DNA from 4 places in the Guptibacillus sedimenti genome. Region 1 is predicted to be linked to each of the others. Evidence: riboswitches for the same ligand, from Rfam matches in the RefSeq annotation. Region 1 holds a riboswitch; each other region holds the start of a gene.
The links. A riboswitch is a leader RNA that binds a small molecule or an ion and turns the genes downstream of it on or off. The one in region 1 is predicted to bind S-adenosylmethionine.
Positions count from the first base shown of each region.

Region 1 (7,590 bases):
GTCGACCCCTAGTTCATCGAGAAGCTTTAGCATTCCTTCTGCTATGTTGTACATCCCGCCTTCAACATAATAGATTCCTAGACCAAGTTGGACGTACACAAGCTGTGATAGGATAGCAGGAGAATGATAAGGCGAAGAACCTATATACATAATGAAGAAGTTGAAAAGCTGTTGAAGATGCTTATCATCAAGATACTTTTCTGTAGCCTGATTCATTGATTTCATCGGATCCATTGAGAGAAGATCTTTAAATGAGTGAAGCTTTTGCAAATCTTGAATGCCTGATAAACTTTTCTTGTAAAAACTTTTAAGGCTCAGGTCAAACATCGTTTTGCAATAATCTAAGTAGGAGAGGAAGTTGGAATAATCTTTCTCTGAGCGTTTATGTACCTCAGATAACATGACCGCGATGTCACTCGTTACATCAATTTGTGCACCGTCTTCAAAAAAAGTTCTCCACTGAGGTTCAATTCGCTTAATCGTCATATAATCGTTTACATTTCGATTCGCACTTTTGAACAGTTTCTCGAGCACCCAGGGCATTGTGAGGATGGAAGGTCCTGTATCAAACTTAAATCCTTGACCGGAACGTTTGTTTAACTTACCACCAGCTCGTTCGTTTTTTTCAAGTACAGTTACTTTGTGTCCATCTGCAGCGAGGCGAATAGCGGCTGAAAGTCCACCAAGGCCAGCCCCAATTACGATTGTTTTTTTGCTCATTCCTTCTCCTCCTTCATCAAATTAGCGTCATGAATCGACTTTTGTACACTGTCATTGTATAGTTTAGGTATAACCTTTGTAAAGGAATCATAACGCTGTTAAAGTGTTAAGTATGCTTTGTTGTTAATTACCTAAAAATGGATAGGTTAAACAATGTTGAAGTGAGGAATGCATATGCACGTTATCCACTTAACCATCCTAGAATTAATCTTAGTGAATATTTTTGCATGGCTGATTATTCATGTATCTATCTCTTATATTTGCCTTCGTTTGCCAGATTCCTTTTACGAATCAAAAAAAATTGGGTTAGAGAGCAACAAAAAGGAGTTGAATTTATATGAAGGCTTACGAATACGCAAATGGAAAACCATACTTCCTGATGGGGGAGACGTGTTTAAAGGTGGCTTTCGAAAGAAAGAGTTAAAGACACTTAGCTCATCCTATCTTACGAAATTTATTGTTGAGACAAGACGTGCAGAAGTGACCCACTGGTTCCTAATTCCGCCTTCCATTTTGTTTTTTTTATGGAATCCAATGAGTATTGGGTTCGTTATGGTTGGGTACGCACTAATTGTTAATCTTCCATTTATCCTGATTCAACGGTACAATCGACTCAGGTTAAAACCATTGCTAAGTAAACAGTTGAAAAAAGAGCAGCGCAGGGGGAATTCCATTGGAACATTTGGGGTTTGAGCAAACAGAAAAACGAAAAAACGAGCATATCGACATCTGTCTTACAGAAGAAGTTGAAGGGGCAGGATTAACGACAGGACTAGAACGCTATCGTTTTAAACACAATCCATTACCTGAGATTGCTTATGATGAAGTGGATATCTCTACTTCTTTTCTAAATAAAAAATTAAACACGCCATTTCTTATAAGCTCAATGACTGGCGGCACTGAACGAGCATGGGAAATAAATAAGCGTCTTGCCAAAGCTGCTGAAGCACATGGCTGGGCACTTGGAGTAGGATCGATGCGTGCAGCGATTCAAGAATCCAAATCCGTATATTCCTTTGATGTGAGAAAATATGCACCAACTATCCCGGTCCTAGCTAATATTGGGGCTGTACAACTTAATTACGGTTTTACCATTGAAGAATGTAAGCGAGCCATTGATTTAATTCAAGCTGATGCGCTGTTGCTTCATTTAAATCCACTACAAGAAGTGTTTCAACCAGAAGGCGACACCGATTTCCAGGATTTAATTGTTAAAATTCGTGAAGTAGCAAAGGCGATTCCTGTTCCGCTTGGAATTAAGGAAGTTGGTATGGGGATTGATGCGAAGACAGCTCAGCGCCTGATTAGCGCTGGGGCCAGCTTTATCGATGTTGCAGGGGCGGGCGGAACGTCGTGGATTCAAGTTGAAAGCTATCGTTCTCATCAAACGATGCGCAGGCAAGCTGCGAAGGCTTTTGAGGATTGGGGGAACCCAACCGCAGATTGTATCATTGATGTGCGAAAGCAGCACCCTGATGTACCAATGATTGCAAGTGGAGGGCTAAAAAACGGTGTGGACGCAGCGAAAGCAATCGCCCTCGGTGCAGATGTTTCTGGATTTGGAAGGGCATTACTTGAAAATGCCGTAAATGACACTGAAGAAGCGCTCTCAGAACAATTGAAACGAATTGAATTTGAATTACGAACTGCTATGTTTGGGATTGGTGCTTCGTCTATTAACAGGTTAAAATACAATAGCGCATTACGTAAGAAATAGTCAGGGCCCAGGCTCTGGCTTTTTTGTTTTTGTATAGGTCGCCTTCTAGCGTGCAAACTAGAGCAGAAGGAGGGCGAACTTATTGGATTGGTTATCTGTGTTTCCTTTTATCGTAGTGATAGTGGTTGCGATCAAAACTAAGCTAGTGATTCCAGGTCTTACAGCAGGACTGTTAACGGCCTCATTTATTTATAAACCGGGCGTAATTAGTGGTTTACAGCAGTTTTATGAGTTTATCATGAGTGGTCTTAAAGATGAGAATAACGTTAAAATCGTTCTTTTTCTCTATATGTTTACCGGGTTAATTGGATTAATGAAATATACAGGTGGAATTAAAGGGTTTGTTCATCTAGCCTCTTCGAAAATCAATACAAAAAAAGGTGCATTGTTTCTTACTTGGATCTCGACAATTGGAACCTTTAGCGCTCCGAGCTTTCGTATTGTAACAGTAGCACCAATCATGAAAGCTCTCCTCAATAAAGTGAAAATCACTCCTCAGGAACTTGGATTTGTGATCGAGACGACTGCAACTCCAGTGATTGTATTGATGCCAATTGCGACTGCTTTTGTTGGATACATGTCGTCTGTTGTTCAGCTTTCTTTAAAAGCAGAAGGCATTGAAGGTGATGGTTATCGCTATTTTCTTCAAAGTATTCCGTATAACTTTTTTTCCATCAGTATCATTCTAATCGGCTTTTATTTAAGTTTTTTTCATCACAGTAAAAAACAAGCGACTGATGCAGGGAATCAAGAGAAGGAGCTAGATGATCAGTGGGAGGACTGTCATCCAGCCGTAGCAAAAGACCTTCCCCAAAAACCGTTCAACTTATTACTGCCGCTTGGAGGAGTCATACTGTTAACTCTTTTTCTTACGTATTGGAGTGGGTATGAAAAAGGCTTTACCTCCTTACTTCAAGCATTCATCGAGGCGGATGTGCTTGATGCCATGGTATTTGCTCTATTAACAACGGTACTACTTACATTCCTTTTTTATTTATTCCAGCGTTTCTCATTAAAGGAACTCGTGACTTTCTTTATTGAGGGAGGAAATGAAATGATGCCAGTGATCGTATTGTTAACGGTTGTGTGGGGGCTAGCGTCATCAACTGAGGCGCTTGGTTTTTCGACATTTGTCACCTCTAATCTTGATTGGATTCCATCGTTATTCGTCCCGCCTGTTTTATTTCTTGTAGGTGCGTTTATTTCGTATTTCATTGGTTCGTCGTGGGGAACTTGGGGAATTTTAATGCCGCTTGGTATTTCGTTAGGCTATTCAACCGGAACCGATCTTCCTCTGGTCATTGGAGCCGTATTTGCTAGTGGGACATTTGGGGCTTTTTCTTCACCGTTAAGTGATAATACGAATACAATAGCGAGAATTTTAAAGTTAAACCCAATGACATATGCTAAATTTAAGCTAACTCCTGCTCTTATTGCAGCAGGGACGGCTGCAGTAGGATATTTTATTATTTCTTTTGTAATCTAGCTTGAGCACTTTTCTATTGACAACTGTTTTAATACCATTTATTATTGAGATTAACTTAATAATCCTTTATTTAAAGGATCTTCTTATTCAGAGAGGTGGAGGGACTGGCCCTTAGATACCTCGGCAACGGACCAATGAACATTTTGTTCATGCGGAACCGTGCCAATTCCTGCGGCGAAAGTCGGAAAATGAGAAGAGGCTCGGATTATCCAAACCCTCTTCTGTTCGGGCAGATGAGGGTTTTTTGTATGCATTCTCATCTGGAAAATTGTTTTAGTAGAGGGAGTGAACGATCTTGCATACACTAATGGATAACGACACTAGAAAACAGCAGCTTATTAAAAGCCTTCTTCAAAAAGGAATTTATAAGAAGGGTGAAAAACAGCTTTATATGTTAACACTAAATGAACTGGAAAACATATATGTTCGATCTGAAAAAATCAATACGATAACTGGAAACGGAGTGGTCAAAGTGGAGCAAGCAACATTTGCAGCAGGGTGCTTTTGGGGTGTAGAAGCACTATTTCAACAATTAAACGGCGTTATTTCGACATCAGCAGGGTTTACTGGTGGTGAAACAATTAACCCTACGTATGAAGATGTTTATTCTGAGTTAACAGGTCATGCAGAATCCGTGCAAGTTGAATACGATCCTTCCCTCATTTCTTATGAAGAGCTTGTGGAAGTGTTTTTTGAAAATCATAACCCAACTTCTTTAAATAGACAGGGAGAAGATATTGGAACCCGCTATCGCTCAGCGATCTTTTTCCATTCGAATGAGCAGGCAGAAATTGCATTAATTGCAAAAGAAAATCTTGAGCGTTCCGGGCGTTTTAAGAAGCCTGTTGTCACTCAAATTGTTCCAATCACTTCATTTTATCGTGCTGACGAATATCACCAAAGTTATCTTGCTAAGCGTGGACAGTCTTCATGTAAAATTTCGTAACACAAAAAAGCTTTTCCTCAATAGTATGAGGAAAAGCTTTTTTAGTTTGGTTGGTTTACACCGATTTGATCAAGAAATATCTTTCCTTTTGGAGAGGCGTTAAACTCAAACGTGATGGAATCAATCTCATCTAGCTTCAGAAGTCTGTTTTCCTTATTGAAAAGTTGTATCGGAATGTTAAACGTTTGAAGTACGGGTTCGGTAGGTTCACCGTAACGCCGTTCTTCAAAAAATTTTGTTTTTGTATGCTGAATAGGGAGTGCCCCGTGCATTGGCATAATATCACTTAATAATACGCTGGATGACTCACCGTTGGCCGAGCTTAAAGTTACCCTAAAATCAACCGGCTGTTGATCTTCTGCTTCCGATACGTTTGCTGCAGTAAATGTTAGTGAGCTATTCGGTTTGAAATTATATGGATCCTGTAACGGTTTCGTGAGATCTAGTGAGTAAGATGCATTTTTTGAATAGGATTGATCCCATTTCAAAAACACACCGTGAGTTCCTCTTTCCTTATCTCTACGAAATTCAAGTTCCCCTTCATACCACTGAATAAAGCTATTGGCTTCTATATCAATATAAGGGGATGTTGCGGTTAGCACGTTCACATCTTCCTCAAAATCACTTAAAATATGGTAAGTGGGATCTTCGTATTTACTAATATAAGTTGTCTTCGGTAACCACTCAAGTGCATATCGATAATCCTCAAACATTGGCTGATAACGATCATCTTCATGAAGAGTTGCTTCAAGAAAACCGGATACGTAAGTGCTTGCAATCTGACGCTGCTCATTGCCTTCAAGTAAAGGCTGTTTATTTAATAATAATGTAAAAGGGAAGTACGTATCATTTTCTCCCCAGGTGGTGTTAAATTGCCCATGATTAGCACCATCAATATAAAGAGACGATTTCATCGCATTTTCGCTACCTGTTAATTGAATACCGTTATATTGGCGATCTCCTTCAAATTCAGATAAGTCACTATCATAAGAACCACCAAGCAATAAATAGTTTACATCATCAACTTCAATTTTACGATCAGAGAGAGTTTGATAATCGGTTGGAGCCAGTGCAATTACGGTTTCAATCTTGTAGTTAAAGTCAAAACGCATGTTAGCATTGTTTGGATAGCGATCAAGTTCATTGAATTTTGCGGCAAGGATAGCTGCTTGTCCCCCGCGAGAGTGACCAATTAATGCAATGTGATCCATATCAACTTTATTGAAAAATTGGGTATCTTGTTGTGTCGATAGTGATTCAATTTCTTCAATGTGCTTTAATAATAGCCAGGCTCGGCCATTAATATCTCCAGATAGACCTCCTGACCATGAGGAGTTAAAGAAGTTTTCATCAACTGATACGGTCAAAAACCCTCTACTTGCAAGGAGCTCTCCTAAATAATTGTAGCCTTCATCTGAAAAATCTTCCATTTTATGATTTCCATGTACGATAAGAACGAGTGGGAAAGGCCCCTCACCTTCTGGCATAAATACACGGCCGTTTAGTGGAACATTAGCATCTTTAAAGCCCCAAAACCATTCCCGTTCTTTAGACCATTCTCCAATCATGCTTGAAGCGTTAACGGACCTTGTTTGGAGGTCGACTTCATTACCGAATTCGTCTCGTTGCTTATCAGTTCCACTTCCATATGTAAAAGTGTTTACGTCATGCGAACCATATTCCGATGGGTTTTGACTGACGGGGGAAAATGGCTCTACGGTGTTGGCGAGGCGCTCATCCAAGGTACCAGGGGTAAATAGCCAGTAACAGAAAATGCCTGTTACGAAAAACCCTAAAAGTAGCATGATGATTGAAAGTGGTTTCTTCAATCCAGTTGTTAGCGGGTATCCAAACAGTGCTCCAGTAATAACGCCAATAGCAACTAAGAGATAGGCAAGGGGGAGAATGTTCTCAAGACTGCGAAATTGATCTAACGTGTAAATTGTGATTGTAAGGGAAATACCTAAACTAGCGATGAAAAGAGTAGGAAGTTTTTTAACTCTTTTTATAAACCATTCTCCCATTTTCACGGCTACCCATGTTCCAATAATAGCTATTAGAAAGAAAAGAATGACGTCTACTAATTTTCCGAGTCCAGTATGAAAATCAAAACCGATGGCGAAGATTAGAAGCATTGTGATTAATGTGGCACCATAGGAAGCGCCTTTCCAACTCGCATTAAAAAAAGACTGTACAGGCAACCTTATGCGCATAAATAGTTTTTTTACTTTATTCTGGTTATGTGTCTCTTTCCGTGTCTTTCCGTACTCTGGTTCCTGTTCCACGCGAATCCTCCATTTCATTATCACTTCTTTTATTATAGCAAATACATAAAGAAGAGAGGGAACTCATAATGGCTAATCTCCATTCATTTAATCGTCAAATCGAAATCAGCAAAGTATTTGATTCTTGCTTAGATAAGTCGTACAATTAACATAACGCTTAATGTGAATTATTTCACAAACGTGCGTTTGTGATTGAGATAAAGGTGGGGATAAGGTGAAGAACGAGCTTAAGGCATATGGTTCAGATTTTAAAATTACGCACCTGTTGATGATTTTAGGCGCGCTTTTAATAGGTGCTTCAATTATTGCGCAGGCCTTTCTTACAGTAGAAATTGTAAACAACGTTTTTGTTGATAAAACAGCCTTTGAAGAAAACGTGCCTTTTCTTATTAGTTTGTTACTTGTTTTGATGTTGCGACCATTCTTATCTTACTTA
Region 1 covers NZ_JAQQWV010000003.1:403,781-411,370, reverse strand. The annotation lists gene PQ578_RS16420 (phytoene desaturase family protein) at 1-720, opposite strand, end outside; gene PQ578_RS16415 (glycosyl-4,4'-diaponeurosporenoate acyltransferase CrtO family protein) at 895-1,413, shown strand; gene fni (type 2 isopentenyl-diphosphate Delta-isomerase) at 1,394-2,437, shown strand; gene PQ578_RS16405 (Na+/H+ antiporter NhaC family protein) at 2,520-3,923, shown strand; SAM riboswitch class I at 4,004-4,118, shown strand; gene msrA (peptide-methionine (S)-S-oxide reductase MsrA) at 4,219-4,869, shown strand; gene PQ578_RS16395 (hypothetical protein) at 4,911-7,154, opposite strand; gene cydD (thiol reductant ABC exporter subunit CydD) at 7,369-7,590, shown strand, end outside.

Region 2 (7,590 bases), on a different contig from region 1:
AATGAGGCAACGATTAAAGACCAAAATAAAATATCCATACCTTCTCTCTCCCCTCTAACTGTAATCTATTTTATAGTAAATAGTATTTTCCTTCTATATAATATATAAAATCCCTGTGAAAATAAAAAGAAGCAGAGGCAATCCTCTGCTTCTATCGTTTACTCTTCTCCAATAACGGCTTCTGCGATATTTACCGCATGATCACCAATACGCTCAAGGTTACTGATGATATCAACAAAAACGATTCCAGCACTTCCAGTACATTCACCTTCATTTAGGCGAAGGATATGCTGTTTACGAAGTGTTCGTTCCATTTTATCAATTTTATCTTCCAGTTTCACAACTTCCTGTGCCTTCGCTATATCCCACTTATCAAGTGAATCAAAGGCTTCATGAAGTGCAGAAAGGGTTAGATTGAACATTTCATCAAGGTCTTGCATAGCAACGTCAGTCATTTTTACTTTATTGCTGATTTGATAATCAACCAATTCAACAATATTTTCCATATGATCGCCAATACGCTCGATATCACGAACAGAGTCCATTAACATACCGTGACGTGTTGACTCATCACCTGACAGAGAAGTTGCGGATAGCTGAATAAGGTAGTCTGTAATCTTAGTATCTAAATTGTTAATGGCTTCTTCATATTGAGCGGTTTTTTCTGCGCTCTTCTGACCTTTAGATATTAAGTAGTTGGATGCTTCCTTAACACCTTTATAAGCAAATTCACTCATTCGAATTACTTCTTCTTTAGCCTGTCCTAAAGCGACAGAAGGAGAACGTTCGATGAATACTGGATCAAGATGCTTCGGTTTATATTCTATCGTTGCATCATCACCAGGAATAATTTTTGTTACAAGATAAGCAAGTCCAGCAATGAACGGGAATTGGATCACAGTATTCGTAATGTTAAAGATCCCGTGTCCAAATGCAATTGTCATTTCTGGTGTCAAATTTAACGAATCTCTAAGATACTCAATAAATGGTGTATAGGCGAACAAGAAAATTAAGAATATCGCCGTACCAATTAAATTAAAAATAACGTGAGTCAGCGCCGTGCGTCTAGCTGCAACAGAGGCACCGATCGAAGCAAGAACTGCTGTAATTGTTGTTCCAATGTTATCTCCAAACAGAACTGGTAATGCAGCTTGAATATCCATCGCATTCTGTGAATAAAGTCCTTGTAATACACCAATTGTAGCACTAGAACTTTGCACAATAACTGTAAATACCGTACCAATTACAACGCCTAATAACGGGTTTGAACTCATGCTCACTGTGAGTTCTTGGAAAGCCTCAAGACTTCTAAGTGGCTTCATTCCTGCACTCATTAATTCAAGTCCAAAGAATAACGCACCAAAACCAAAAACAATTTGCCCTGCGTAATTAATTTTCTTGTTTTTAAAGAAGAAAATTAATAGAGAACCAATAGCAATGATTGGTAGAGCGTAATCTTTAATAGGAAAACCAATAATAAATGCTGTAACAGTTGTTCCAATGTTAGCTCCCATTACAACACCAATCGCTTGCTTGAGAGTCATAAATCCTGCATTAACAAGACCGACTGTTAAAACCGTTGTCCCTGAACTACTTTGGATGAGAATCGTAACAATGATCCCGGCTAGCACACCCATAAATGGGTTCGTCGTAAAGCGATCAAGAATGTCTCTTAATCGATCACCTGCAGATCGTTGAAGGCCATCTCCCATATACTTTAGTCCAAACAGGAAAATACCAAGACCTCCCACAAACTGAAAGATCATCTCCTGAACGTTGAGTTCCATCATTTCAACCCCTTGCACTCATGTTTTATTTTTTTCGACAATACTCAACAAAGTCCCTTGTCTATTATCTACATCGCTCCCCTCTTTGTAAAGAGTTAATATAGAATTGTAATGATATTATGATGAAATCAATTTTGTTTCAAGAAAGTTTCAGCTAGTTTATTGTTCCCATCTACTTATATAAGATAAACTGGTTTAGTGGGATTACCCTCACATACCAGAAAGGAGATTTTCAATTTGAACGTTTTTAAACAACTGTATTATAGCTTATTTTCTCCAAAAATGATGGCGCGATTCCGTTTTCAAAAACTAGGGAAGCCGATATTGTATGTGTTTCTCCTAATGCTACTTTCTTCTGTACCTATAGGGATTATTACCGCGGTTTCGTTTACCAATGCTTACGAAGACCTTAAAACACATATGGGAGATTTACCTGAATTTACTTTAGAAGATGGCACACTAAAAAGTGACCAATCTGAACCACTTATAAAAAAAGAAGATGGAAACACGTTTATTTTTGATGCTACAGATGAAATAAAGCCCGACGATGTTGATTCCTATGAATCGGCTATTGCGTTCCTAAAAGATCGAATTATCGTAATGGATAGTGGGACAAGACAAGAGTTTAATTATAGTAATTTCAGTTCAATGACTTTTACAAAACAAGATGTAAGTGAACTCACGCAAAATTTAGATAACTTGCTCCCGATCTTTATCCCACTCTTAATCTTTGTCGTCTATTTATTCCAGACTGGCCTCAAATTTATCGGAATTACCGTTCTAGCGACAATCGGTTTATTATTAAAGTCACTCGCGGGTAGAAAAGCATCTTATAAACAACTCTGGGTCCTATCGGTTTATTCCGCTACGATTCCAACCCTTTTCTTTACTATTATGGCTTTAGTAAAAACAACCGTCCCATTTGGATTTCTTCTCTATTGGTTTGTAGCCATCATGCTACTCTACTTAACCATTAAGGAAATTCCTCTTCCGAAAAAACGTGTAACGAACGAAAGACCTAATTCACCTGAGTAAAAATTTTGATTATTTTATCAAATCACTTGATTTTCGCTTTAAAGTAATGTAGATTATGTAAAAAGCGACACATTAAAATTCCATATACTTTCAATTCTTATCAAGAGAAGCAGAGGGACTGGCCCGAAGAAGCTTCAGCAACCACCGGATATTTTCTGGAAAGGTGCTAACTCCAGCAAGTTGAATTCAACTTGGAAGATAAGAAGAAGAGCAACCAAAGTCTTCTTCTTATAGAGGGCTTTTTTTTATTGCCCTTACTTAATGAAAAGGAGATTGATTATGACAAATAACCATTACAATACGCTACTTGTTCAACTAGGTAATAAATCAGATCCACAAACAGGCGCTGTAAATCCTCCTGTTTATTTTTCCACCTCCTATAGGCATGAAGGAATTGGGCAATCAACAGGGTTTGATTATTCAAGAACAAAAAACCCTACTCGCTCGATTCTAGAGTCTGCAGTAAATGAACTCGAACATGGTGACCAGGGCTTCGCATTTAGTTCCGGCATGGCCGCCATCCAATCAATTATATCTTTATTTAAAACCGGAGATCATATACTCGTTTCAGATGACCTATATGGTGGCACATATCGATTATTTGCTCACGCAGAAAAGCATTTCAACATATCATTCACCTATTTTGACAGCCAAAATATTGATAGCATCGCACCATTAATAACTCTGTCTACTAGGGCAATCTTTATCGAAAACCCTTCAAATCCCCTAATGAAGTTAACCGATGTTGAAGAGATTGTGACGATTGCCAAGACATACAATTTATTGTCAATCGTAGACAATACGTTATTCACTCCTCTTCTACAAAACCCTCTTTTACTAGGGGCTGATATTGTTATTCATAGCGCAACGAAATACCTTGGGGGTCACAATGATGTGCTTGCAGGACTTGTCATTGCCAAAGGTGAAAAGCTCTGTGCTGAGATTGAACAATATCAAAACGGTGCTGGAGCGGTTCTTTCTCCGTTCGACTCCTGGCTTCTCATTCGAGGAATGAAGACATTACCTCTTCGACTAAAGCAACATGAGGAGAATGCTCGAGCCATCGCAACATACTTAAGAAATCACGACGCAATAACTGACGTCTTCTATCCTGAAAAAGGCGGTATGCTGTCGTTTCGATTACAGTCTGAAGCATGGGTTGATCCATTTCTAAGGAATTTGAAACTGATTACCTTTGCGGAAAGTCTTGGAGGCGTTGAGAGCTTTATTACTTATCCAGCCACACAAACACACGCCGATATCCCAGAAAAGATCAGACTCGAGAAAGGTGTTTGTAATCGACTTCTCAGATTTTCAGTAGGAATTGAACAAATCAACGATTTAGTGAAAGATCTAGATCAAACGCTAGCAATTTTCAAAGAGGATGGTGTGCGACATGACGACTAATTCATATACATTTCAAACAAAACTTCTTCACAACGAACATAAATTTGATAAAAGCACAGGAGCCGTCAGTGTTCCAATTCAACAAGCATCTACCTTTCATCAATTGGATTTTGATCAGCCCGGAAAATATGATTACAGTCGCTCTGGTAACCCTACCCGTGAAGCTCTAGAAGAAACGATTGCAGACCTTGAAGGTGGCGTTAGAGGGTTTGCATTTGCTTCTGGTATGGCCGCTATCGCTACTTCTTTTATGCTCCTTTCACAAAATGACCATGTTTTGATTTCAGAAGATGTTTATGGCGGGACGTATCGGATGATCCACGATGTTCTCTGCAGATTTGGAATTAGTCATACTTTTGTCGATATGACTGATTTAAATAAAGTTGCGAACGGGATTCAATCCAATACAAAAGTGATCTACATCGAGACACCTTCTAATCCGTTACTTAAAGTGACTGATATTCAAGCCGTCGTTAAATTAGCGAAAGCGAATCATTGTTTAACGTTCGTTGATAACACCTTCATGACACCTGCCCTCCAAAGACCACTGGACTTCGGCGCGGATATCGTTCTTCATAGTGCCACAAAATTTATTGCAGGACATAGCGATGTTGTTGCAGGTCTTGCCGCAGTTAAAAATGAAAAGCTGGGCGAAAACCTTGCTTTTTTGCAAAACTCTTTCGGATCCATTTTAAGTGCTCATGATTCCTGGTTAGTTCTTCGCGGATTAAAAACATTACATTGTCGGCTCGATCAATCTTCAAGATCGGCTTTCCGGCTTGCTCATGCACTCCTTAAAGAGCCGCTTGTAGAAGAAGTTTATTATCCTGGGTTCTCTTTCCATCAGGGACATTCGACTCACCTTTACCAAGCAGCGGGTCCTGGGGCTGTTCTTTCTTTTCGACTACCTGATGAAAACGCGGTTCGATTGTTTACAAAGAACGTGCAACTTCCAGTTTACGCTGTTAGTCTTGGTGCGGTTGAATCGATTCTCTCTTATCCAGCGAGAATGTCTCATGCATCTATGTCAGCTGCCGAACGAAACAAACGCGGGATTACAGATGGCTTGTTACGCTTATCTGTGGGGCTTGAAAATGCTGATGATTTGCTTCAAGACTTTAAACAAGGTTTTGCTGCCATTACTAAACTTTACGCTCCTACAGCCGGAGGTGCTAAAGGATGAGCTTACTTGAAGATCTCGAGCACAAAATTTTGATTGGTGACGGTGCGATGGGGACCCTTCTTTATTCATACGGCATCGACCAATGTTTTGAAGCGCTGAATCTTTCACATCCGGATCAAGTATTAAATGTTCACCAAGCTTATATTCATGCCGGCTCAGATGTGATTCAAACCAATACGTACGGCGCGAACTATAGCAAGCTATCACGATATGGACTTGAAGATCTAGTAAAAGAGATCAATAAGGAAGGCGTTAAACTCGCTCGAAAGGCTGCGACAGACTCTACTTACGTTCTTGGGACAATAGGAGGAATACGAGGAATAAATACACGATCGACTCCCCTTGATGAAATTAAGCGTAGCTTTAGAGAACAGCTATATTGCCTTCTATTAGAAGGAGTCGATGGTCTTTTATTGGAAACGTATTACGATCTAGAAGAGATCATAACCGTACTTAAAATAGCTCGAAAGGAAACGGATTTGCCTTTAATTGCACAAGTTTCCATGCATGAGCCAGGCATTTTGCAAGATGGCACTTCTCTTGCTGCTGCCTTAGAACAGATTGAGAATGCCGGAGCGGATGTAATAGGCGTTAACTGCAGACTCGGCCCTTATCATATGATTCAATCATTAGAACAAGTGCCTCTCTCAGGTCGTTTTCTTTCTGCCTATCCTAACGCTAGTTTACCTGATTATGAAGAGGGACGTCTTGTTTATCCTACCGCGCCAGACTATTTCAAACAAAGCGCAGAAGCCCTACGTCAACAAGGCGTTAGACTTATTGGTGGTTGCTGCGGCACAACCCCTGAGCATATAGCTGCTGCAGCTAATGCACTAAAGGGTTTAAAACCTATTACAACGAAAGAAGTAACCGTTAACGAAAAAGAGGCTGGGATCATCGATTTTGAGGAAGAAAGGCTCCCTCACTTACATGAAATAGCAAGAAAACAGCGATCTGTTATCGTTGAGCTCGACCCTCCAAAGAAATTATCGATTGATAAATATCTTGAGGGAACAAAAGCGCTACAAGAAGTTGGCGTTGATGCGATTACGCTGGCTGATAACTCTCTTGCCTCACCGCGAATTTGCAATACCGCCATGGCTTCTACGATTAAAGCTCAGCATAATGTTCGACCACTTGTTCATGTTGCCTGTCGTGATCGGAATTTAATTGGCTTACAATCCCATTTAATGGGGCTTCATACACTTGGAATTAATCAAGTTCTTGCCGTAACAGGCGACCCTACTAAAATCGGCGATTTCCCTGGCGCTACTTCGGTTTACGACGTCTCATCATTTGACCTAATTCGTTTAATGAAACAATTTAATCAAGGACGTTCTTATTCTGGTAAATCACTTGGAATTAAAACTTCATTTTCAATAGCAGCCGCCTTTAATCCGAATGTACGCCATCTAGATCGCGCTGTCGAACGACTTGAAAAAAAACAGAAGTGTGGAGCGGATTATTTTATCAGTCAGCCCATTTACAGTGAAGAACAGTTACTAGAAGTCTATGAAGCGACGAAACATTTAACTTGTCCCATTTACATTGGGATCATGCCACTTACAAGCTACCGAAATGCTGAATTTCTCCATAATGAAGTACCGGGAATTAAACTATCCGATTCCATACGCAATCATATGTTACACGCTAAAGATTCAACGCAATCAATTGAAGCAGGGCTTGCAATTGCGAAGTCGCTAATTGATGCTGCTTTTGATTTGTTTAATGGAATTTATTTAATCACGCCCTTCTTGCGTTATGAATTAACCGTAGAATTAACGCGATACATTAACGAGAAAACTCGCCTTGAAGAAGAAAGGAAGAACCGAAATGGCCTACACCTCATTTGAAGATCTACTTACGAAAAGAATCCTTGTTCTTGATGGAGCTATGGGAACAATGATTCAACAAGCTAATCTGACAGCTACTGATTTTGGTGGTGAAGAATATGAAGGCTGTAATGAATACTTATCCTTAACTAGGCCAGAGCTTATCTCCTCTATCCATGAAGAGTACTTAGCTAGCGGAGCAGATATTATTGAGACGAACACCTTTGGAGCAACAGATCTTGTCTTAGATGAATATGATCTCGGTCATCTTGCAGAAAAGCTAAACTACACCTCTGCAAGGCTTGCAAAGGAGGCTGCTGCTAAATTAACTACGCAGAATAAACCA
Region 2 covers NZ_JAQQWV010000001.1:1,436,098-1,443,687, reverse strand. The annotation lists gene PQ578_RS07055 (DUF456 domain-containing protein) at 1-38, opposite strand, end outside; gene PQ578_RS07050 (Na/Pi cotransporter family protein) at 159-1,787, opposite strand; gene PQ578_RS07045 (DUF1189 domain-containing protein) at 2,025-2,822, shown strand; SAM riboswitch class I at 2,917-3,027, shown strand; gene PQ578_RS07040 (methionine biosynthesis PLP-dependent protein) at 3,102-4,229, shown strand; gene metC (cystathionine beta-lyase) at 4,219-5,412, shown strand; gene PQ578_RS07030 (bifunctional homocysteine S-methyltransferase/methylenetetrahydrofolate reductase) at 5,409-7,265, shown strand; gene metH (methionine synthase) at 7,246-7,590, shown strand, end outside.
Region 2: linked by a shared signal. The riboswitch ahead of PQ578_RS07040 (methionine biosynthesis PLP-dependent protein) and the one ahead of msrA (peptide-methionine (S)-S-oxide reductase MsrA) in region 1 are both predicted to bind S-adenosylmethionine.

Region 3 (7,590 bases), on a different contig from region 1:
GAAGAGCCATTTGTAAGATTGAAGCATGATGGGATATGGGAGTTAAGAACAGCTTTGGAGCTCGACACTAGAAATCCAAACAATCGATTATTATTAGATCATCATGTAAGTGGTGGATTTACTGATGAAGTCTACCTTTTGTTAAAAGATAACCATCAGCTTTTATGTGAGATAGTAGATATACTACTTCGTAATCACTTTCCAGAAACATTACATGAGGATATTCTAGCTCATATTGGACTGGATCTAGAATATAAAGGCAAGCGTTCAAGAGATCCTTACTTCAGAGAAAGAATATTAACAGCCTATGAATATAGTTGCGCAGTTTGTGGGTTTAATGTTCGACTTGGAGACAAGCTTGTTGGCGTGGAAGCCGCTCATATTAAGTGGCATCAAGCTGGTGGGCCTGATGTTGAAAACAATGGGATTGCGCTTTGTTCCATGCATCATAAACTATTTGATCGAGGAGTCTTTACGTTGTCAGAGGAGAATAGATTTCTCGTAGCTGAGGAGGCACATGGGACAAGCGGTTTTCAAGAGTGGCTACTTCAATTTCATGGTAGGGGTATTCGACGTCCCATCCATCCGGATTACTTACCAAAGGATCGCTTTTTGAACTGGCATGTTAGGGAAGTTTTTAAAGGGCCGGAGCGGTATTTGTATGGTTAATGGTTAGGGTATTGATATTTATTAGATTCATCCGAAAGTTTATCTATGAAGGGGTGACAGGATGAGTAAGATAGAAAATGAGGTTAAAATTGCAGAGAAATTAAAATTTTGGGAAGAGCAAGACCATATTAATAAAGAGTTAATACCTAGAGTAATAAGTAATTATGATAAGATTTCAGATTTGACTTATCAATTAGAAAAAAATTTGGATTTCCTCGCAAACTTACAAGTGAAAATAGATAAAAGTAATGAAAATGTAAGCAATGAGATAAGGATTTTAAAAAAGGAAAATAGTATTCTTCAAAATAGAATTGAAGAGCTACAGAAAGAACTAATATTATATAAACAGGTTTTCAGGTCTATTAATGAAAATAAAATTGCTGTTTCAAATTCACAAGACAACGGTGAAAGAAAATCAACAGAAAATTTAAGGACGATTCCAAAGACTCGTCAAAAAAAGGATGAATCAAAAGGGTTAATTAGAGAAAATACCTTTATGAAAATTGGTATTACTAGTTCAATAGTAATTTCTATAATTGCTCTAGTAGTTTGAGGTGAGAAAATGAAATCTTATTCTTTACTTAATTCTTTAAAAGAAATTCCAAAAGTTGAATTAACTAAGCGCTATAAAAAAAATCATGAGATGATTTCTTTACTAGATTCTTTGAAGAATAAAGATGTTATAGTGCAATCAACAATTTACTCATCGATCATAGGCTATCAGATACTTGAAACAAGAAATATACCGGATGATTTATTTGATGCATATGCTTCCCAATACCCAAAAATGTTTAGTAGTGGAACGTCCTTATACGACAAGTATATAGAGACGATGGATAGTGGAGAATATTCTGTCCTGGGTCTGGTAAATGCAATTAAAGGTAAATTTTTTGAGTATCATGTTAAAGATGAGTTATCCATCCGTTATCCAGATTTTGATTTTTCGATATCACCTCTTGCAAACCAACCATTATGGGATATAAAAGGTGTTAACTCTAAAACAAATGAGGAAGTTTTTATTCAGGTAAAAATGATGACTTCAGAAAATTCGTACGATCTAACAAATACTATGCTAGAGAACCCAAACATTTATTATGCCACAAGCTCCGAGATTAGGGAAAAAATTCTTCATCAAAAACCTGAATTAGAAGAGCAATTCATACCGATAGAAGTTTCTAATTACGAGTTTACAATTGGTGTTAAAGATGGATTAGAAACTTTGAAAGAAAACATGGGAATTGATGTTCCAGATGAAGTTTTTGCTTTAGCCCCATATTCGACAGAGATCGTTTTAGGTGTGAGATTGTTATATGATCTGGCTTTAGTGAATAGAGATTTTAGACGTATAAAAACAACAGAAAAGGCACGTTTGGCAGCAGTAAAGGTTTTAATACTTTTTTCAAGGTTTGGTGTAAATACTATTCTAGGAATCGCAGGTTCTTCACTTGGAACAGTTATAACACCGGGAATAGGGACGGCAATAGGAGGAGTTAGTGGTGTAATAGTAGGCTCTATGATAAACAAGAAAATTGCCCCATATTCTCTGGAATTAGCCTACAAGCTGTTATACATTGACGAAGAAGATATGTTTTATTATAAAAATATAGATAAAGTTCATGATTTAGCCTACGAATATAGAAACGAAAGATTGTCATTACAAAGTATAAACCTAGTGTAGAGTTTGAATCTTATGCCCGCGATATTATTATAAGGTTAGAAATTATTTCGAACTTCAAGATGCAAATAAAATCGTGGCCTTTTAAGTATTTTATTTTGATACTTCTTGGATTATTAAATATACTTATACCAACTAAATAAGGTTATCAAGAGTGAACGAGAGTACGGGCTCTTTGACTTCACAGCAACCTGCCAGGCGGTAAGGTGCTCCAACCTGCAAAGCATGGCTTTGAATGATAACGCACGGATAGCGGAGGCTCTTTGTTGCATTCATTTGCAATGAAGGGCCTTTTATGTTTATTTGTTGAATACCTTGTTTATAACACTAAGGGGGATGAGTTTGTGAATGTTAATCGATTTGCACGAAGCGTCATGGCGAAAAGTTATGATGGGGAAAGTTTTTTATTACACGTGGCAGAAGTCATGGAGCGTCAGCTGAAGGAGTGGGACGCAGCGTATGAAGTGGTCGTTATGAAGCTGATTGACTATGAAGTCGTGATTAAAAAGGAAAATCGTTCTTATGAACTGTTGCTTACTGAGAAAGACTTGCTTTTGCTACAACAGACATCACCTTATGCACTGGATCGTTATTTGTGGCAGGCATTCGAGAAGCAGGGGCTTCCGATTGTGAGAGGGAATGGGGATTATATTGAAAGTATGATATGAGTCAATGTTAATAGAAGATGATTTTGCCAATTCATTTTGATGATTCGAAATCGTGGATGTTTGGGGAATAGATTTGGAAGCTTTTAAGCATAAGCTGTAAAACTATTTTTTGAAATGAATCGTGTATTCTTTCTGAATGCTTTTGAAGTTATTTATTGTGGTAAAATTAAACTATTAAAGTAATGGATAATAAAAGTGGTAGAAGAAATATGGATCTTGTTTTACTTTTTCTTTTGATTTTTTAACATTACGAAATTTCCCTATTATAGGAGCGTTCTAATATGAAAACGAAAATGAACTATTTCATCTTATTTTTAACGATCATTTTTATAGTTGGTTGTACCAACTTAGAAGAGGCATCCAATAAAAATGCAGAAACAGATACACAAGAAGTAGGTACAGTTGAAACAAATGAAAATAGTGAAAAAGAAGAAACGAACACTGCGGTTGCTGATGAACCAGTAGAAGAGGAAACACCAGACCCAACAGATGATGAACAGTTCGCAGGATACGAACTTATTGAAGTGGATGGTGGAGATTTGTCTGGACATCGAGAACCTAACGTCGTTGTTGATATTGGTTACGGTGACCGTGAATATTGGGCATTTACGAATGAATACGGACAATTAATACGTGTCGTTGCTGACGAAATCATTCTACAAGATGATCGTAACGAACCTGTATTATCGTCTGGACGGTACTATTCTGATGAGGCCAAGGTTCCGGGCGTCGAAAGTGACGTGTTAGACGAAGGACATATTATTGCTGATTCTCTAGGAGGGGTATCGAATGCTTATAACATTACCCCACAAGAGAGTACACTTAACCGACATGGTGATCAAGCTTATATGGAAGACGCGATCCGTAGCGCAGGTGAAGCTACTGATTTCGAAGCCATTATCACCTATTCGGATACAGAAAAGCAGATACCTTCAAGTTATGAGTACACGTATACGTTGAACGGAAATGAGATCGTTGATACATTTGATAATGTGAACCCTGATGAAGTTAACGCATCGCTCGGCTTAACTGAGAGTGAGCCTGACGATTCAACTCCTTCAGACACAGAGGGTGATATTTCTAGTATTGATACAAACGGGAATGGGCAAGTGACGATTAAAGAAGCAGAGGCAGCAGGTTATAGTATGCCGATCATGAGTGATCATTGGTTATATCCTTATATGCGTGATAATGATAATGACGGTATGGTAGGTGAATAAGAGTCTACGCTTCGCCGGGACGGTTCTCGCATCGCCGGGACGGTTCTTATGATGCGATATTTCGAAAAAAGGTAGAGGAGTATTAATTATTAGTATAATTGATGCTCCTTTTATTTTGGAGATGGAATCGTTAGAACCGTCCCGACGATTCTCTAAACAGCATAAGAGGTTCATAGAAATAGTCCTTTTCTCTTGGTAGAAAAGGACTATTTTTGTGGAATGCGTCGAAAGACATAGAAAAGAAGGGAAAGAGAGGGTATTCTAAGTTTAGAAATTAATGGAAGAAATGAGAGCTGGCATTTCTTGCTCGACAATACAGCGGCTATACCTAACTAGACGTACACATAGACTTCATTTGTGGTGAAACGAGGTTTGGTCGAAAAGGAGGTTGCGGTGCTAAACGAACTAGAAGAATTTAAACGTTATTTAGAGCGTATGAAGTATCGGGCAGAAGCCGAGGCGTTGGAAGCGTATCTAGGAAAGGTAAGGGAAGCTAGATTTGATATCGATGATAGTAAACGAGTCTTTGATCACCATCATTCGACTTACTCGTCGAATTGGAACGGCGAGGCGCGCGAAGCTTATGAAACCCTTATCGGAGAACTGGAACACGCAACTCAAAGTGTGTATGCGGTTCATGAGGAACTGACCTCTGCGATTAACGAAGAAATCGACCGACTTCTTCAGAAAGCGGAGGGCTTGAAGTGACGAGAATAGCGATAAAATCAGAACAATTAGATCAGCTGGCAAGCGGCATCCAAGATGCCGAGCGAAAAGCAGATGAAGCAATCAGCGATTTTAAATGGAACTATCAATCTCTTCTAATGAACATCACGGGCGCGAACACCGGTAAAATTGATGCCCTTCAAGCGGAGTTACAATATGAAATGCGCAAATACCGGGACAAGCTCCATGACCTGCAGGCGGCAGTGAAATTAACTGAGAGAAAAATGACGGAAGAAGATCACTCGCTTTCGGCAAAGTTTGGCCTTATGGCATTAAAATTCAGTGGTTTAAACAAGCTGTTTCAGAATTATGATCCTATCACGGGAGAAGCATTAAGCTGGAGTGAACGTCTCTTTGGGAAAAATCCACTGACGGCTTCATATGATGGCGCATTTGGAGAGATGTTTCCGTACCTCCAATATGCCCTGAACCCACAGGTCATCCAGAGTAGGATGAAGCAAACGTATGAAAGTGTCGTCCTCGATCCTTTATCAAAAACGACGACTTATCTAGACGAGGTACGCCAGGATGTGTCACATAGTGTAGTCAGGTACTCAAGCTATGTGGATCGCTGGTGGGGTGAGACGCAACAGAAGGTTGATGAAGCGCGGAACACGGCGCGGAGCTTTTTAGGTGATGTGGTAAAAGGTGTGCAAGTTGGAAGCGGGAATGCAGTGGAAGATATGATTGAGGGATTTAAGGATCTTAACGCATTAGGTGAAAAAGCATTCGGACCGAACCTTGCTGTATATCGCGATGAGGAAGATCTCCCTGAATTACTATTTAAAAGCTTAGAAACGATAAACTTCTATAAGAACATCTTTGGTGATCCAAAAGGCAATGTCCAGAAGGTGTTGGATGTACCGAAATACATGTGGCAAGGATTTAAAGAAGCCTGGGATCGAGACTTTGTGAACGGCGACGCCGAAAGTCGAACGGAATTCATTACTTACGGTCTAACATCATTAGGAATTGGAGCCATAGGAGATAAAGGTCTCGGCAAAATCGGAACAACCGCAAAAACGATTGACGATGTTGCGGATGCAGCGAAGAATGTTAAGGTTGAAGGGAAGGGTGCTCAACCGGCGTTAGCTGGAGCTGGGGCAGCTTCGGTTTCTAAAAGTGGCGCTCCTTATAATGCTTTAAATGATCCGGTATCGCGGATTAAGACTGAGATTGATCGGGTTTATGGTGGGAAGGGTACGGTTAAAACCGGACCTAGATCAGAAATTGATGAGGTAATTAAAAACGACTACGATAAGGATGGAAATATTGTTAATAGATCAATTGTACCTAAAGGCTTTAATAGTGTTGAAGACTTTTTAACAAAAGTAGATGATACTACTATAAAGGAATTTGGGTATGATAGTATTGAAGAATTAAAAGCAGTAGTAGGGCATGTTGATGAATACTTAAATGCTTCACCCAAAAATAATATATTAAACAAAGCATTGGCGGGAGGTAAACATCCCAAAGGTGTAGATTATGATCTATTAGGATTTCCAATATTTAAGGAAGATCATTTAAAGTTTACATTAAAATTAGACCAAGAATATTATGTTATGAAAGATACTACTCAATTTAAAGAATGTACAAAAATTTTAAAAGATGCTATTGAGAATGGAGAAGTTTCAAAGGAGCTTTTTTCAGCAGAGCAGCTTGATCAGATTAAAAAGGAAAGAGCTAAAATTAAGGGGTTAACTTGGCATCACCATCAAGTTCAAGGAAAGATGCAATTGGTGCTAAAAGATATTCATGGTTCAGTGAACCACCTTGGTGGTAATAAACTCTGGGGAGACGGTATAAGATGAATGAAGAACTAGAATGGGAGTATGCTGATACAGTAGTATCAGAAACTAAAGTTAAAGAAGTGGGGTTGCAATTAGGATTCCAATTACCACATGATTATATTGAATGTGTGAAGCAATTTGGAGGAGCAAGTGTATTTCCTGAAGAATTTAATGTTGAAGGTGTAGAACGGTGCTTTGGTAGTTTGTTTAGTTTTGATGAAAATAGTAGTGAGCATATTATTAAAAATTACAACATATATAAAACCTCAATCCCGAAGAATGTTTTACCTATTGCTGATGATCCGGCTGGAAATTTGATTTGCTTGGATTATAAAGATAGCACTCATACTCCCAAAGTAGTGTTCTGGGAACATGAAAATGCAGCAGATAAAGAAATGTTAATGAAAGAAGAAAATTTAACAGAAATACAAGTTGAAGAACGAGTAAGAGAAAACATATTTTTTATCTCAGACACATTTTCTGGATTTCTTAATAAGTTGCACGATTGACATTTGGAGATGTAAAAGATAGGAAGTGTCTCAGATTTACCATGTAATAAGAAAAGTACAGGGGTAGCGTTAATTATTCAAATAATTAATGCTCCTTTCTTTATGAGATGGATTCAATAGAACCGTCTCGACAATTATAGAAGAAGGGAAGCATTAATATGGATAAGAATCAAACTGCGAAAGAAATAAGGACTGCAGTTAAGCGTGACCAATTAAATACGGTAAAAGATTTGCTTGAGAAAGAACCAGAAATGTTAACATGGATAACTCCTTTTGGCTCATGGTTGCATATAGCTGCTGCACATGGAAATTTAGATATAATTCGATATCTTA
Region 3 covers NZ_JAQQWV010000002.1:399,655-407,244, forward strand. The annotation lists gene PQ578_RS10345 (phosphorothioated DNA-binding restriction endonuclease) at 1-669, shown strand, start outside; gene PQ578_RS10350 (hypothetical protein) at 731-1,222, shown strand; gene PQ578_RS10355 (DUF456 domain-containing protein) at 1,232-2,347, shown strand; SAM riboswitch class I at 2,487-2,589, shown strand; gene PQ578_RS10360 (hypothetical protein) at 2,689-3,012, shown strand; gene PQ578_RS10365 (DNA/RNA non-specific endonuclease) at 3,294-4,232, shown strand; gene PQ578_RS10370 (hypothetical protein) at 4,626-4,940, shown strand; gene PQ578_RS10375 (HNH endonuclease) at 4,937-6,769, shown strand; gene PQ578_RS10380 (SMI1/KNR4 family protein) at 6,766-7,257, shown strand; gene PQ578_RS10385 (ankyrin repeat domain-containing protein) at 7,416-7,590, shown strand, end outside.
Region 3: linked by a shared signal. The riboswitch ahead of PQ578_RS10360 (hypothetical protein) and the one ahead of msrA (peptide-methionine (S)-S-oxide reductase MsrA) in region 1 are both predicted to bind S-adenosylmethionine.

Region 4 (7,590 bases), 170 kb from region 1:
ATTCGCCATTGCGCGACATCTATAAACTTTATTGCTCAATAGGAGATAATTCATCTTCCGTTACCCATTTATGATTGGTTACCTCTTCGCCTCCAGTTGTCGGCATATAGTCTATCATATAAACAGTAGTTTGGTTGGCTGAATCAATTGTTGCATTGGCTCCTTCCATCCCTTTCATATGGGAAGCATTAAGCGTTACTTCTGTACCGGGTGTTAAAGGCGCGTTATCAGGTTGATCAAGTTCCTCGTGGATCACCCATTTGTGATTCTCTACAAGTTCTCCACCATTCGTAGGCATATAGGAAACAACATATGAGGTAGTTTCAAAAGCTCCTGAGATCGTGGCTTCTGCACCTTTCATTCCTTTCATATGATCTGTTTCAATGATTGCTTTACTGCCTTCTGGATAAGCAGGATTTTCAGCCCTTTTTAACCCTTCAGGTACTTCTGAAGAGCCGGAGTGTTCCATCTCTTCCATGTGATTCTCGGAGTTTGCTGAAGTGTTAGAAGTCGATTGGTTGTTTTCGGACTCCTGATTTATGCCCTCGTTATTGTTTCCACATGCTGCAAGAATAAGTGATAGTGATAATCCTAATCCTAAAATAACTTTTTTTGTTTTCATATATACCCTCCTATGATTGGTTTCATTTACCATCAAAGACTACTTTATCTAGAAATTGTGCACTTATCGTGCAGATTGAATTTGTTCACAGTATGATCAAAAGTTGTCTATCTTAAATAAATCACAAAAAAACAGCCGCTCAATTGAGTGGCTGACTTCTCTTTATGCTTGCTCAGGTGGTTCACCAATAACGCGTACTTCACGTTCAAGCTCGACATCAAACTTTTCTTTTACTGTTCTTTGAACGTGATGAATCACATCCAAATAGTCTGTTGCAGTAGCATTATCGATATTTACAATAAATCCAGCATGCTTTTTAGAAACTTCGGCCCCACCGATTCGTGTACCTTGGAGTTCAGAGTCCTGAATTAATTTACCTGCAAATAGTCCAGGAGGACGTTTAAATACACTACCACAAGAAGGGTATTCTAGCGGCTGTTTTGTTTCGCGCTTCTCAGTTAGGTCATCCATGATCGCTTTGATTTCATTATAGTCGCCATCTTTTAGAGCGAAGGTTGCTTCTAAAACAAGCAAACCTTTTTCATCTACGTTACTGTGACGATAAGATAAATCAAGTTCATCAGCGGTTAATTTAATTAACTTTCCTTCTTTCGTTACAGCGAGCACACTTTCGAGACAATCAGCTATCTCTCCACCGTATGCTCCTGCGTTCATATAAACAGCTCCACCAACAGAACCTGGTATACCACATGCAAACTCGAGACCGCTAAGTTTGCCATCACGCGCAAATTCAGATGCATCAATAATTCGAGCGCCTGCTTGAGCAATCACTTTTTTGTCTTTTTTATTAATCGATTTTAAAGAAGATAGATTCAAGACAATACCGCGAATACCACCATCTTGAATGATTACATTCGAACCTTTCCCGAGTATCGTTAAAGGATATTTTTTTTGAAAAGCATATTCTACCGCAGCTCTTGCATCTTCAATTGTGTTAGGAAAAACAAGAACATCTGCACATCCACCCATCCTAGTATAGGTGTGGGCATTTAAAGGCTCATTTATTTTCAATTCCGCTTCTGGCAAAATCGAGCGGAGTTCATTTATTACATTTTGATTATCCATAGGCTACCTCGCTTATAAAACAAGTTCTTTTTGTTATGATTTCATTAGAGTTTCGTTGTGTCACATATTCAAACACATTTAAAATAATAACACAACTGATGTCTGAATATGATCATTTTGACAAAAGAAGCTACTATTTTCAAATGAATCTTACGCTAAGGATATAAAAAGCAAGATTTTTCATTGCGAAAAGCTGCTTTTATAACAAAAATCGGGCCGGGATCAATCGTAAAATGTATTGATGTTTTATTACATGCAGACATATCTGTATTGGTTCCATTTTCACTTTCTTTTTATCGTTATTGCCAATACGTTACTGGCCTATTCTTTTTGCAGTAAAAAACGGAGAGGTTTCCCGCTCCGTTTTGTCATCATCTATGCCTTCTGTCGATATGCCGTATTGTTTTTCTTTAACGATTCATCTGATCCAAACAGAAAATGTTTCTCCATATTTGGAGAGTAAATAGAATTCACAGCTTTTCTACCTACTGTTTCAGCGACTTCTCTCAACATACTTGGAGAAGCACCACAACATAGTCCAAAATAATTTACCCCGACACTTTTTGCTTCTTTTGCCCATTCTGCTAATTCATAACGGTTGCAATAAAGTGGATCGAGAGATGTTGGAAAGGTTGTCTCTGTAGGCAATGTACAGGCACAGCCGCCATCAGGTAAGTTAAAAAATGTTGGATGTTCTTCTGTGGTGCGATAAGGAATGGGGAGTGCGCCAACATATCCAGTAACAGACTGCCTAATCTTCTCGATGTATGGCTGCATTGTAGCGGGTCCTCGAAAACAGTTCATTCCTACAACTAGCGCTCCATGTTCTTCTAGCAACCGGCAAGCTTCCTCAACGGTATAGCCGTCTCTTAAAATGTTTTCACTCATAAGTCCAAGTGTAATAACTGCTGGAAGATCATGTTTTTGAATTTCTTCTAAGGCTATTTTCGCTTCTTCGTAATAATAAAATGTTTCCCCATTAATGAAATCAACGCCTTCTTCTTTACTCCATTTTACCATTTCAGCAAACATGGAACGAATTTGTTCTTTACTGTCTTCATCGTCAGGGTCAAATAGATTTGTGTTTGATATATTGCCTGCTACAAGTGCTTCTTCTTCAGGGTGTTCTTTTGCTACCTCTTTTGCAAGACGAATCGCTTGTCGATTGAGGGGCTCTAGCAACTCTTCTTTTCCAATAATTCTCATTTTCTCTCGGTGGCCATTATACGTAAAAGCTAGCACGACATCAGATCCTGCAAGCATATAATCTCGATAGGTTTGTTTAAGAGCTTCGGGATTATCTAGGGCAACTTCTGGCACGAATGATCCTGCTTGGAGATAACCACGTCGTTCTAATTCAAACAGATAACCTTCCCCGCAAATGACTGGGCCATCTTGCAGGCGTTGTTGAAGTGTTCTTTTCATGTGTAACAGCTCCTTATTCTCTGTAAAATAAAAAATCCCTCTTCTTAAAAAATAAGAAGAGGGATTACTAACAGAATCCTCCTCTTATCTTCCAGATGACATCATCTGTAGGATTTGGCACCAGCTTCAACTGAAGTTGAAAGGTTGCCGGGCATCATAGGGCCTATTCCCTCCGCCACTCTTGATAAGAGTATTGATTTAATTTTCGAACATGTTTGAAATTATAGACCTGGTATAATGAAATGTCAATGCTTTATCTGATAATTATGAAATGTCAGGATCATCGTCCTCTTTTTAATCGATAAATGCGATCTTCCCGTCCAAGCGGCTCAACAGACATGGAGCCCGATGCCACATAAGAATCGAGATACGTGCAAACTGCATAGTAAATTTTCGGTTTCTTTGTCGAGTAGCGTTTGTCTTGAACTTTTCCTTCTTTGATTAAGAGCTCGCAAATCATCAACGCACTCTCTGTACCTTGTTGAATATAGCCGTCTATCGCTTTCTGAGTTGGAAACGAAAGATCTCCCACAAAATAAGTTTCTTTCGGTTTCTCACTTGTTATTTCTTGTAAAGGTTCCTGCGCTTCTTCAGCGAACAAATCAAAAGAGCCTTGTAACTCATCTTGAGTTAGAGTTTCTTTAGGTTTCAAGTCTTCTTTTTTCTGTGTTGGGATATCTAAAGCCTCTAACGTATTACTACCTCTTTGTAACGCTTCTTTTTCTTCACGGTAACTTCTGATTAAACTATTTAACCGTTTTTCTTGTCGATCAAGTAACGGAAGTTGTAAGGAAAGTGGCTCTTCAATATCGGTTGGTAGCTTCAAACCTTCAGGGATGTCATATGTAGGAGAGCCGTTTTGCATTTTTAATAAGAGTTCATCTAACTCATAATCAATTTTTGTAAAACCTTGTACAACTTCTTTTACGATGGTACCTGGTAAGCCAGTGTGTTCTTCGAAATGATTAATACCAAAACGACGCACTTCACCTGTTTTTACATGTCGAACAATATATTGATAGCGTAATGCACGACCACATTCGCATTTTAGATCTTCTGAGACAGCGCCTGCATCCAGGTAATCGTCTAGTATCCAATCGTCAAGCAACATTCCAATTTCCTCATCAGTAGCTCCGTTTGGAATCATTCTTCCTTTACTTTGAGCAATCACATTCGCAAATGCTGTTTTTTTACCTCGTTTAAGAATATTCATAAGATATGATTGTTGGTCAAATGTAAGATCTTGTAGTATTTGATCTCTCTCAGAGTTCGTAAGGCTCTTTGTCATATAAATCCCTCTCTATGCAATAGTAACGCCATTATAACAGGTATTGCTGTTGTGATGACCCGATCAACTTAATTCTTATAAGAAGAAAAGCCAATCCTGAAAACGAATTGGCGATTTGTTAGGAAAATTTATTTTCTTTCAGGCATAAATGATAAAGATCCTCTGGCACCAACTACAACTCTTTTGGAAACAACTTTTCCGCCTTCATCGTATAAAAGATAGAGTTTTCCTTCTTTCACTTCTCCTTTTATATAAGAAGCTGATGGGTATAGGTCCTTTAAATCATCTATTTGATATACTTTTACCCGTTCTCTAGTTTGATCGAACACTTCAAGTGAAGTAATTTGTTTATTTTCTCTAAAAATATAAATATCGTTATATCCAGACTTTATGCTTGTATCTTCCCCCATTAACTCAAAAGGTAGGCTTTCACGTTGATAATCCGTGTATAGTCCAGATCCAATCCAGATGCATAGTAAACTAAAAACAATCATTAAACCTTTCATATTTTGTCTCCTTACTCACAAGTTGAACTCAAGCTAGCTTGTTTTCAGTGTATGCATTAAAAAATGGTTGGTGTGATTGCCTTTGTATATAAAAAGACGCCACCATTTATGGTGAGCGTCTTTTTATTCGTGCTATTTTCCTGCGTTTTCTAGTTTCTTCACTTGCTTACTACGAAGCTGACCGCAAGCTGCATCAATGTCTGTCCCGTTCTCATGACGGATCACGCAGTTAATGCCGTTCTTCTTAAGCGTATCATAGAACGCAAGAATCGATTCTTTTTCACTACGCTGATAAGAGTGATCATCAACCGGGTTGTATGGAATCAAGTTTACGTATGAAAGATGGCGCTTATCAGCTAGTAGATTGGCGAGTTGTTTCGCTTCTTCTACGTGATCATTAACATCTCTCAACATGATATACTCGAACGTAATTCTGCGGTTGGTTTTCTCAAGATAGTAATCAATTGCAGGCATTAGTTTTCCAAGTGGATAAGCTTTATTGATTTTCATAATCTTGGTTCGAAGCTCATCATTAGGCGCGTGAAGTGAGATCGCAAGGTTCACTTGTAAATCTTCATTGGCAAAATCGTAAATTTGCTTCGCAAGTCCACTTGTAGAAACCGTGATATGGCGAGCGCCAATGCAAAGACCTTTTTGAGAATTAACGATATGAAGGAAGTCCATCATATTATCGTAGTTATCAAATGGTTCCCCAATTCCCATAATAACAATGTGACTTACGCGTTCTTCATTAGCCTTTTCATCAAGGGCGTGCTGAACGTTCATAATTTGCTCAACAATTTCTCCACTTGTAAGGTCACGGCTCTTTTTAAGAAGTCCACTTGCACAGAAGGAACAACCGATATTACAACCTACTTGTGTCGTCACACAGACCGATTGACCGTAATGAAAACGCATGAGTACCGTTTCAATAACGTTTCCGTCTTGTAGTTTGAACAAGAACTTAATCGTACCGTCAGAAGATTCCTGCTTGATTTCTTGAGTTAATGTCTGGATAGCAAAATTCTCTTCCAATAGCTTAATACAGTCTTTATTTACGTTATTCATTTGAGAAAATTCTTTAACACGTTTTTTATAGAGCCAATCCCAAACTTGGGAGGCACGGAATTTTTTGTGACCACGTTCTAGCAACCATTCAGTTAGCTGATCAAACGTTAATCCGTATATTGATTCTTTCATTTATAACCCTCTTTTCAATTCTTAGCCATTCATTCTAATACTACTAGAAGTATAACCAAGTCGCAACCGCTTAGTCTAGAATAGTGACATCATTTGCAGGGATTGAGTGAAAAAGAAAACGACCTTCCCCATTAGGAAAAGTCATTTGTTCCTTAAAGTAGCGGAATAAAAACGAGAATAAGAAGATCGAAAAGAATATGCGATAGGAGTGGGACCCAAAAATTTTTTGTTTTTTCATATAGCCATCCCCACGCCATTCCGCCGCCTATTGCTGCTGCTACTAATAAATAGGCATCTGAGTAAAGATGGGCTGTCGCATATAAAATGGTTGCGATGAAAATGGTGTCTCCTTTTTTATACCGTTTCAATTGTTGCTGGATATACCCTCTCCAATATATCTCTTCTCCTGGGATGACGATTAGAATAAGACTAATAAAATGCCAGGCTTTAACTGGTTCCACAATATCGTAAAAGCGTTCCATGTCTTCAAATAATGAGGGATAAACCCACTTGATTCCTTCTATTCCAATATACGAAATCGCATAAAGCAAGATGGCACTAATCAGGATATAACACCAGTTGCTAATTGTTATTTTTCGAAACGAAAGCGTTCCTGTTTTCACACTTAGGAAAATTAAAATCGCAAGTGTGACAGTAAAAACAGGCCAAAACGTTTCTGGATAGTGAACAAAGCTTAAAAACAAGAGAATATGCGCTAATAAAAGTGTGCTAAGGATTATGATTTTCTGGTTCATGCGTTCGTCATCCTATCTTGTTGGCCATTTTTCTTCATCGTACCCTGAATGTACCGAACGCATGCCAAAATGAACAACCTGGATAGGTTACGATGTGCTAAAAAAGCTAGCAAAGTTCGCTAGCTTTTTTCTTACTTGCTTTGAGATTTACATTTTTCTTGAATGACTGTAAGAGCACTTTCTTTATCAGGCTGATCACTTTGGTGCCAGCGAATTTTTCTTCCAAATTCGTCCGCCTTCGCATATGCATAGATTTTACCTTCGTATTCCGCCACGCTAATTTCCCAATAATACGTCACTTCTGCCCCAGTAGGCTGGGTAACGTCAACAGGATAGAAAAAGTAATCGACTTTTTTTAACATAATATCAGCTCCTTCATTATTGATTCAAAGCTATTTTAACAGATTTTCTTTTCCTAGTTTGTTTTAAAGTGTGAGGTTTGTCACTTAATGTTTAGGTGATTTTAGATAAGCTATATGTGAAAGAGATCACATTAACCTCATAGAAAAGGTGAGAAAAATGAATGGACTCCAACTTTTTGCGGCATTAACGCCGATTCTTGCGGTATTTATCTTGCTTGTCCTACTACGCCTTCCGGCTACTACAGCTATGCCAGGAAGTTTACTACTTACTGCAATCGTAGCTTTTTTTATTTGGAAAATACCAGTTATACAAATTGTGGCAGCTTCTATGGAAGGGCTGATCATT
Region 4 covers NZ_JAQQWV010000003.1:233,248-240,837, forward strand. The annotation lists gene PQ578_RS15645 (YdhK family protein) at 29-622, opposite strand; gene murB (UDP-N-acetylmuramate dehydrogenase) at 785-1,708, opposite strand; gene PQ578_RS15655 (homocysteine S-methyltransferase family protein) at 2,084-3,133, opposite strand; SAM riboswitch class I at 3,215-3,324, opposite strand; gene PQ578_RS15660 (DUF3895 domain-containing protein) at 3,414-4,421, opposite strand; gene PQ578_RS15665 (hypothetical protein) at 4,550-4,927, opposite strand; gene rlmN (dual-specificity RNA methyltransferase RlmN) at 5,060-6,127, opposite strand; gene PQ578_RS15675 (CPBP family intramembrane glutamic endopeptidase) at 6,280-6,882, opposite strand; gene PQ578_RS15680 (hypothetical protein) at 7,014-7,244, opposite strand; gene PQ578_RS15685 (L-lactate permease) at 7,402-7,590, shown strand, end outside.
Region 4: linked by a shared signal. The riboswitch ahead of PQ578_RS15655 (homocysteine S-methyltransferase family protein) and the one ahead of msrA (peptide-methionine (S)-S-oxide reductase MsrA) in region 1 are both predicted to bind S-adenosylmethionine.